Linked DNA regions of Roseibium sp. Sym1. The protein of the gene in region 1 interacts with the protein of each later gene in a pairwise test. Links are inferred from orthologs where the notes say so. Each region holds a gene or a part of one and is shown in the gene's direction. Other genes may lie near its edges.

Region 1 (4,198 bases):
CTGTCCAGCCGGTCTCACAAGGTCGAGGTTCTCGGGTACGGCTACCAGCGTTCGCGCGGCATCAAGTCCGGCGTCGTGGTCGACATGGATGCGGCGGAACATGCCATCCGCCTGGCCGTCGACAGCGCGGAGCGCATGGCCGGCGTCACGGTCGAGTCGCTGATCGCCAATGTCAGCTGCGGCCGGCTGCAGAGCGAGATCTACAGCGCCAACGTGCCGCTCGCCGGTGACAGCGTGTCGGAAGCCGATATCCAGCGTGTCCTGTCCGCCGGGTCCAGCCATTCGGTCACCGAGGGCCGGGCGGTGACGCACGCGCTGCCGATCTCCTATTCGCTGGACGGAAGCCGGGGCATTCGCGATCCGCGCGGCATGATGGGGCACAAGCTCGGCGTGGAGATGCAGGTGGTGTCCGCGGAAGTCCCGCCGGTCCGCAATCTGGAACTGTGCATCAACCGTGGCCATCTGCATGTCGAGACCATGGTGGCAACACCCTTTGCCAGCGGCCTGTCGACGATTGTCGACGACGAGGCCGAGCTGGGTGTGGCCTGTATCGACATGGGAGGCGGCACCACCACGCTGTCGGTCTTTGTCGACGGCCACATGGTGCATCTCGATGCGATCGCCGTGGGCGGCAATCACGTCACCATGGATATCGCGCGTGCCTTTGCGACCCGTCTCCAGGACGCGGAACGCCTGAAAACCCTTTATGGCTCGCCGCTGGCCTCCAGTTCGGACGACCGTGACCTGCTCACGGTGCCGCCGCTGGAAAGCGACAGCGACCTGCCCAACCAGATCCCGCGCTCGGCGCTGACCCGGGTCATCCGTCCGCGCGTGGAAGAAATCCTCGAACTCGTGAGAGATCGGCTGACGGCGTCCGGATTTGCCGGACGCGTGGGCAAGCAGATCGTGCTGACCGGGGGTGCAAGTCAGCTCACGGGTCTTGGAGAAGTTGCGCGTCACATCCTGGGGCGCAACGTCCGTCTTGGCCGGCCACTAGGCGTCGCCGGTCTTCCCGAGGCCGCCAAGGGTCCGGCATTCGCCGCCGCGGTTGGTCTCTTGATTTATCCGCAGGTCGCCCAGATCGAACAGTTCGAACACAAGAACCGTCGGTCGGGGTGGGGCGGGCAATCTGGTTACCTGGCCCGTGTGGGCCAATGGATCAGGGAAAGCTTCTGACGACATGAGCCAAGAAGACGACATCCAGGAAATTGAGCTGCCGATCTCGGCAGAGGAACTTAGGGAAGAAGAGGGTTCTCCCGTATCGGGGGCGCCAGTGGGTCGCGAGGATAATATGACCATCAACCTGAAGATGCCCGACATTCAGGAGCTGAAGCCGCGCATTACGGTCTTCGGCGTCGGCGGCGCGGGCGGAAACGCCGTCAATAACATGATCACTGCAGGCCTCCAGGGGTGCGACTTCGTTTGCGCCAACACGGATGCCCAGGCACTGGCGATGAACCAGTCCGACCGGCTCGTCCAGATGGGCGTCGCCGTCACGGAAGGTCTCGGCGCCGGGTCTCAGCCAGAAGTCGGCTCTGCCGCGGCCGAGGAAGTGATCGACGAAATCAACGACCACCTGTCCGGTTCGCACATGGTGTTCATCACCGCCGGCATGGGCGGGGGCACCGGCACCGGTGCGGCCCCGGTCATCGCCCGGGCCGCGCGCGAGCAGGGCATCCTGACCGTCGGCGTGGTGACGAAGCCGTTCCAGTTCGAAGGCGCCCGCCGCATGCGGATCGCCGACAGCGGCATCGACGAGCTGCAGCGCAATGTCGATACGCTGATCGTCATTCCGAACCAGAACCTGTTCCGGATTGCAAATGCACAGACGACGTTCGCGGATGCCTTCGCGATGGCCGACCAGGTGCTGTATTCGGGCGTTGCCTGCATCACCGACCTGATGGTGAAGGAAGGTCTCATCAACCTCGACTTTGCCGACGTCCGCTCCGTGATGCGTGGCATGGGCAAGGCGATGATGGGCACCGGCGAAGCCAGTGGCGAGAAGCGCGCGCAGCAGGCGGCCGAAGCGGCCATTGCAAATCCGCTGCTCGACGAATCCTCCATGAAGGGTGCCAAGGGCCTCCTGATCTCGATCACCGGCGGCAACGATCTGACGCTGTTCGAGGTCGACGAAGCTGCGACCCGCATCCGCGAGGAAGTGGATGCCGATGCCAACATCATCCTGGGCGCGACCTTCGACGAAACCCTGGACGGTATCATCCGCGTCTCTGTCGTTGCCACCGGCATTGACAGGGAGGAAGGTCTTGCGGCCGCTCCGTTTCCAGCCTCTGCAGCACAGCCTCTGAAGCCGGAAACACAGGCAGTTCCGCGGACACCTGAAATCGCCACGACGAAGCCGGTACCGGCTCTCGAAAAGGCCAACGCGCAGGACGCGGCCGCCAAGGCCGTCGCCAACCTCGAGAAGGAACTCGCCATTCCGGACCCGCAGCCGGTTTCCGTTGCCAGCGATCCGGATGTGGAAATCAAGCGGGTGCAACCCTCTAGCAGCGCACTGGCTGCCAAGGGTCCGATGATGGACATCGAGGATGAAACCCCGGCCAAGCAGGTCGAGGACGCACCGGTCAGCCAGCCTTACATCCCGCCGGTCGCCGAAGAGCATTCGCCGTCGCCGCGCATGCCGAGGGTGGAAGATTTTCCGCCGATCGCGCAGCGGGAGATCCGGGCCCAGCAGACGACGGCCGGAGCACAGCAGCCTGCCGCACCTGCGCAGCCGCAAACGGCAGCCCCGGTTGCCGGATATGACGAAGAGGACCACGATGACGAGGATCGTCGTCCGATGGGGCTTCTGCGCCGGCTCGCCAGCGGCCTGGGCCGCCGTGAGGAGGAAGACGAGCAGGAGGTGTCCGCACCCGTTGCCCGTCCGGCACCGCAGATGCAGCAGCCCGCGCCGCGTGCGCCGCAGCAGCGCCCTGCCGCGCAAGGGGCTACGGGCCAGCTGGACGGTACCGGCCGCGCCGCACCCAAGCCGGTCAGCGCAAGCGATGACGAGCAGTTGGAAATTCCGGCGTTCCTGCGCCGCCAGGCCAACTGATTCGAGACGCGATCTTCTTCCCTGATCGCCGCAGCCCGAAGCTCACGCTTCGGGCTGTTTCCGTAACGGCACTGATTTCCTGTTATTCTTCAATCCCTTGCCTGCCTGTGAATCGTTACAAACCGTAATAAAGCTTTATTTCGCTCGCCGAAGGAACGGGACTATGTTCCAGCCAACGCGGGATCGTTAAAAGTCCGTAACCTCGTTTCCTCGAATCCACGGACATTTACGCCCCGTTCAGCGGAAGGGCAGGGCTTTATGACCACACATGTTGACCGACAGACAACGCTTGCCGATCAGGTGACCCTGACCGGAGTGGGCGTTCATTCGGGCAAACCGGCGTCGATCACCTTGGTACCTGCCGAAGCTGGTGTGGGGATTGTGTTCACCCGCACCGACCAGGAAGACTCCGCTGAACTTCCTGCACTCTGGAACAAGGTCACGCAGACAGCACTTTGCACGGTCCTGGGCGATCCTGCAAAAGACGGCGTTGCCACCGTCGAACACCTCATGGCTGCCCTGTTCGGCATGGGGGTCGACAATCTGATCGTCGAGATCGACGGACCGGAAATGCCGATCATGGACGGCAGCAGTGCCGTTTTTGTCGAGGCGATCGAGCAGGTCGGCCTGAAGAAGCTGGATCGTGGCCGCCGGTATCTCAAGATCAAGAAGACCGTGCGCGTCGACAATGGCAGCGCCTGGTGCGAGCTGCATCCCTATCAGGGCACGAAGTTCGACATCACCATCGATTTCGACACGCCACTGATCGGCCGCCAGCAATTTACCGACGACATGACCCCCGGTGTTTTCCGGGATGAACTCGCGCGCGCGCGCACCTTTGGTTACGTAAAGGATGTCGAGCAGCTCTGGAAGATGGGGTTTGCGCTCGGCTCGTCGCTGGAGAATTCCGTGGCGATTGCCGAGGACAAGGTCCTGAATCCGGAAGGCACCCGTTGGCCGGATGAATTCGCGCGTCACAAGGCGCTGGACGCGGTCGGCGATCTCGCCCTGGCCGGTCTGCCGATCCTCGGTCTTTACCGCTCCTACAAGGGCGGTCACAAGATGAATCACGCGGTCCTGGTCAAGCTGTTCGAAGATCCGGGCAGTTTCGAGATTGTCGAAGCCCCTGCCTTCCGGCAGGTCGGT
Region 2 (3,901 bases), 1.6 Mb from region 1 along the record:
CGAAGGTGAAAAAGCCGACCGGTTTTGTCGTGGTAGAACATCGTGCCTTCATGGTTCATGTCGATTGGACATTCGGTGTCCCGACCTAATCTTTAGCAGGTTCGGCACATTTCGAAAGGGGGCACAGGGGCTCTGCCACACTGTCGCCGCGTTTAACCGTAACAGCGTTTGGACAACATGGACGTCGAAGACACAAATATCGGTTGCCGGGCTTCAACCCTTTCGTAACCCGCTTTAAGTTATCATTAAAGCAAGGTTTATATGCCAGACGGCTATTGAATTAAATTTGACGGAAACTCTAATCCAAACGGTGTGGAGATGATGAAAGCAAAATCGCTGGTTCTGGCCCTCGCAGGTCTTGCTGTTTCGAGTGCAGTGGCTTTCGCGCAAACCCCGACGCTTCTGAAACAACACAAGGATTGGGCGGCCTATGCTCTGACCGGTGGAAGCGGCAAGGTCTGTTATGCGCTGACGAAACCGACCACCATGCTTCCGGGCGACCGCAATCACGGAGACGTCTTCTTCTTCGTAACCTCCCGCCCGGCGGAGGGCGTCAGCTCCGAACCCAGCCTTCTCGTCGGCTATCCGTTCAAGGACAAGTCGTCCGTCACCGTCGATGTGGACGGCAAGGCCTTCACGCTGTTCACCAACAATGACGGAGCCTGGGTGGAGAATGCCGCAACCGAGGCGCAGCTGGTCGGGGCCATGAAGGCCGGCCGCGAAATGACGGTCAACGGCGAATCCAGCCGCGGCACCCGGACGACCTACAAGTTCTCGCTGTCCGGCGTGACGGCTGCCATCGACACTGCAGCCGGCGCCTGCCGCTGACAGGCGGCTTCCCGTCTTCTTCGGCACCTTCCTTCAACCCGGCAGGGCGTATCACCGCCCGGCCGGGCTTTTGGCGTCCGGTCGGCGCATGGCTCCCCTGCACACCCGAAAACTTGATTTTTTCGTCCGATTGTGGTTTTGGGAGCGCTTGAAGTCTTCCCTGCCGTTCAGGGAACCCGGCAGCCGCGTTTCTGGATGAGCGCCATTGCCTGCGCCGGATGAGACAACGGATCACGACATGGCGATTACACTCGACATCGCGCGGGACAATCCGAACGCGCCCACCGTTTCAGCCGCTGCGGCGCCGCTCGCCTCCGGCGAGGACAAACCGACTCTGGTCGGTCTGACCCGGGAAGAGCTGGGCGAGGCGCTCGGCACCATCGGCGTGCCGCAGAAGCAATGGCGCATGCGCGCCTCGCAGCTCTGGCACTGGCTCTATGTGCGCGGCGTTTCCGACTTCTCGCAGATGACCAACATCGCCAAGGACCTTCGGCAGAAACTGGACGATCACTTTAGCATCGCCCGCCCAGAGATCGTTGACGAGCAGATCTCGGTCGACGGCACGCGCAAATGGCTGTTCCGCTTTCCGCCGCGCGGCGCCGGCCGTCCGGTGGAAGTCGAGACCGTCTACATTCCGGAAGAAGGCCGGGGCACGCTCTGTGTTTCCAGCCAGGTCGGCTGCACCCTCACCTGCACCTTCTGCCACACCGGCACCCAGAAGCTGGTCCGGAACCTGACGGCGGAGGAAATCCTGTCCCAGATCCTGATGGCGCGCGACCGCCTGGGCGATTTCCCGGACGCCGATACGCCCCAGGGCGCCATTGTCCCGTCCGAAGGCCGGCTGGTCTCCAACATCGTCATGATGGGCATGGGCGAGCCGCTCTACAATTTCGACAATGTCAAGCAGGCACTGCTGATCGCCTCCGACGGCGACGGCCTGTCCCTGTCCAAGCGCCGCATCACCCTGTCGACCTCGGGCGTAGTCCCCGAAATTTTCCGCACTGGTGATGAAATCGGCTGCATGCTGGCGATCTCGCTGCACGCGGTCAACGACGCGCTGCGCGACGTGCTGGTGCCGATCAACAAGAAATGGAACCTAGAGGCCCTGCTCGACGCCTGCCGGCAATATCCGGGCCTCTCGAACGCCAAGCGCATCACCTTCGAATACGTGATGCTGAAGGGCGTCAATGACAGCAACCAGGATGCGCTTGATCTGGTCCGCCTCCTGAAGGGCATTCCGGCCAAGATCAACCTGATCCCGTTCAACCCGTGGCCGGGTTCCGAATATGAATGTTCCGACTGGGAGCGCATCGAGGAATTCGCCGACATCGTCAACCGGGCCGGCTACGCCTCGCCGATCCGCACGCCGCGCGGCCGCGACATCTTCGCCGCCTGCGGCCAGCTGAAATCGGCGTCCGAACGCATGCGCAAGAAGGACCGGGAGGCGCTGGCCGCCTCCTGACCGGACCGCCCGGCAACCGGATACCGCGAACCGACAACAAAAAAGGCCGCCCGGAGGCGGCCTTTCTGCATTGCGGGTGCTGTTTCGTCACACCAGCCCGTTTTTAGCCAGCGGCAGCGTGGTGATCCACTCGCCCCTGGCCGCGGCGATGGCATTGGCGACCGCCGGGCCGATCGGCGGGGTGCCCGGCTCTCCAATGCCGCTCGGAGCCTCGTTCGACGCCACGATATGCACCTCGACCTCGGGCATGTCGGACATGCGGATCGGCTCGTAGGTGTCGAAGTTGGTCTCCTCGACCACCCCGTCTGCCAGCGTGACCTGGTTGCGCAGGACCGCCCCCAGACCGTATCCGATGCCGCCCTCGACCTGGGCCCGGATGTTGTCCGGGTTGATCGGGGTGCCGCAATCGACCGCCGCCGTCACCTTCTCCACCTTCACGGTGCCGTCGTCGCGGAAGGAGATTTCCGCGACTTCCGCCACGTAGGAGCCGAAGGACTTGTGCACGGCAACACCGCGGTAACGGCCTTCGGGCGCCGGCGTGTCCCAGCCGGCCTTCTCCGCCGCCAGCTTCAGGACACCCACCTTGCGCGGATCGTCCTTGATCATTTCCAGTCGGTAGGCGACGGGATCCTTGCCGGCTTCCTTCGCGAGACGGTCGATCATGGTTTCCATGACATAGGCCGTGTGGGTGTGCCCGACGGACCGCCACCACAGCACCGGAACCTTGGTCTCCTGGTAAGCCTGGTCCATGTTCATGAGCGGGAACGCGTAGGTCGTGTCATGCGCGCCCTCGGTCATGTTGTGGTCGACGCCGTCCTTCATCAGCATCGCCTCGAACGGCGTGCCCTTGATGATCGACTTGGCGGCGATGTTGTACTTGAACGCCGTCACGTTGCCGTCCGCGTCGAGACCGGCCCTGATCTTGTGCGCCGACATCGGACGATAATAGCCACCGGCCATGTCATCCTCGCGGGTCCAGACGATCTTCACGGGCGCCGGTTCCATGCCGGCCGCCTGCATCGCCTTGGCCAGCGTGGTGATTTCCACCACCGGATGGGCATCGGCCTGTGCCCGCCGGCCGAACGAGCCACCGGCCCACAGCGTGTTGATCCTGACCTTCTCGAACGGAATGCCCAGCACCGTGGCGGCGACATTGTGGTCGATGGTCTGGATCTGCGAGCCGAACCAGAATTCGGCCGTTTCCCCATCGAACATCATCGCGATGTCCAGCGGCTCCATGGCGCCGTGGGCCAGGAACGGGAACTCGAAATCCGCTTCGATGACCCGGTCCGAGGCGGCCAGGGCCGCATCGACATCGCCGTCCTCGCGCACCTTGAGGCCGGGTTTGCCGGTCATGTCCTTCAGCTCCGCGATCATCGCATCGCTGGAGCGGGTCTCGGCCTCGCTGTCATCCCACTCGATCCCGAGCAGCCCCCGCCCCTTGATCGCGGGCCAGGTGGAGGTTGCAATGACCGCGACCCCCGCCGGGATCTCGAGCACGTTGACGACACCGGGAACCTTCTTCGCTTCGCTCGCGTCGAACGACTTGACCTTGCCGCCGAAACGCGGCGAACGGGCCACAACGGCGACGAGAAGATCATCCCGCTGGAA

The links. Proteins that work in one complex are often made in the same cells at the same time.
Region 2: the proteins of ftsZ (region 1) and rlmN interact in binary tests that used the Escherichia coli proteins (3 or more experiments, as listed by UniProt). The link is inferred for Roseibium sp. Sym1 from one-to-one orthologs.

Annotation. Positions count from the first base shown.
Region 1 is NZ_CP114786.1:3,749,027-3,753,224, forward strand. Bases 700-3,671 are described here. They hold ftsZ (cell division protein FtsZ), read left to right. Parts: upstream 700-1,291; coding sequence 1,292-3,052; downstream 3,053-3,671. Other genes in these bases: ftsA (cell division protein FtsA), read left to right, coding at 700-1,176; lpxC (UDP-3-O-acyl-N-acetylglucosamine deacetylase), read left to right, coding at 3,311-3,671. Also shown: more of ftsA, read left to right, coding at 1-699; more of lpxC, read left to right, coding at 3,672-4,198. UniProt on the Escherichia coli protein: Essential cell division protein that forms a contractile ring structure (Z ring) at the future cell division site. The regulation of the ring assembly controls the timing and the location of cell division.
Region 2 is NZ_CP114786.1:2,150,267-2,154,167, reverse strand. Bases 233-3,178 are described here. They hold rlmN (23S rRNA (adenine(2503)-C(2))-methyltransferase RlmN), read left to right. Parts: upstream 233-1,066; coding sequence 1,067-2,290; downstream 2,291-3,178. Other genes in these bases: O6760_RS09845 (xanthine dehydrogenase family protein molybdopterin-binding subunit), read right to left, coding at 2,378-3,178; O6760_RS09855 (invasion associated locus B family protein), read left to right, coding at 319-828. In the rest of the region: more of O6760_RS09845, read right to left, coding at 3,179-3,901.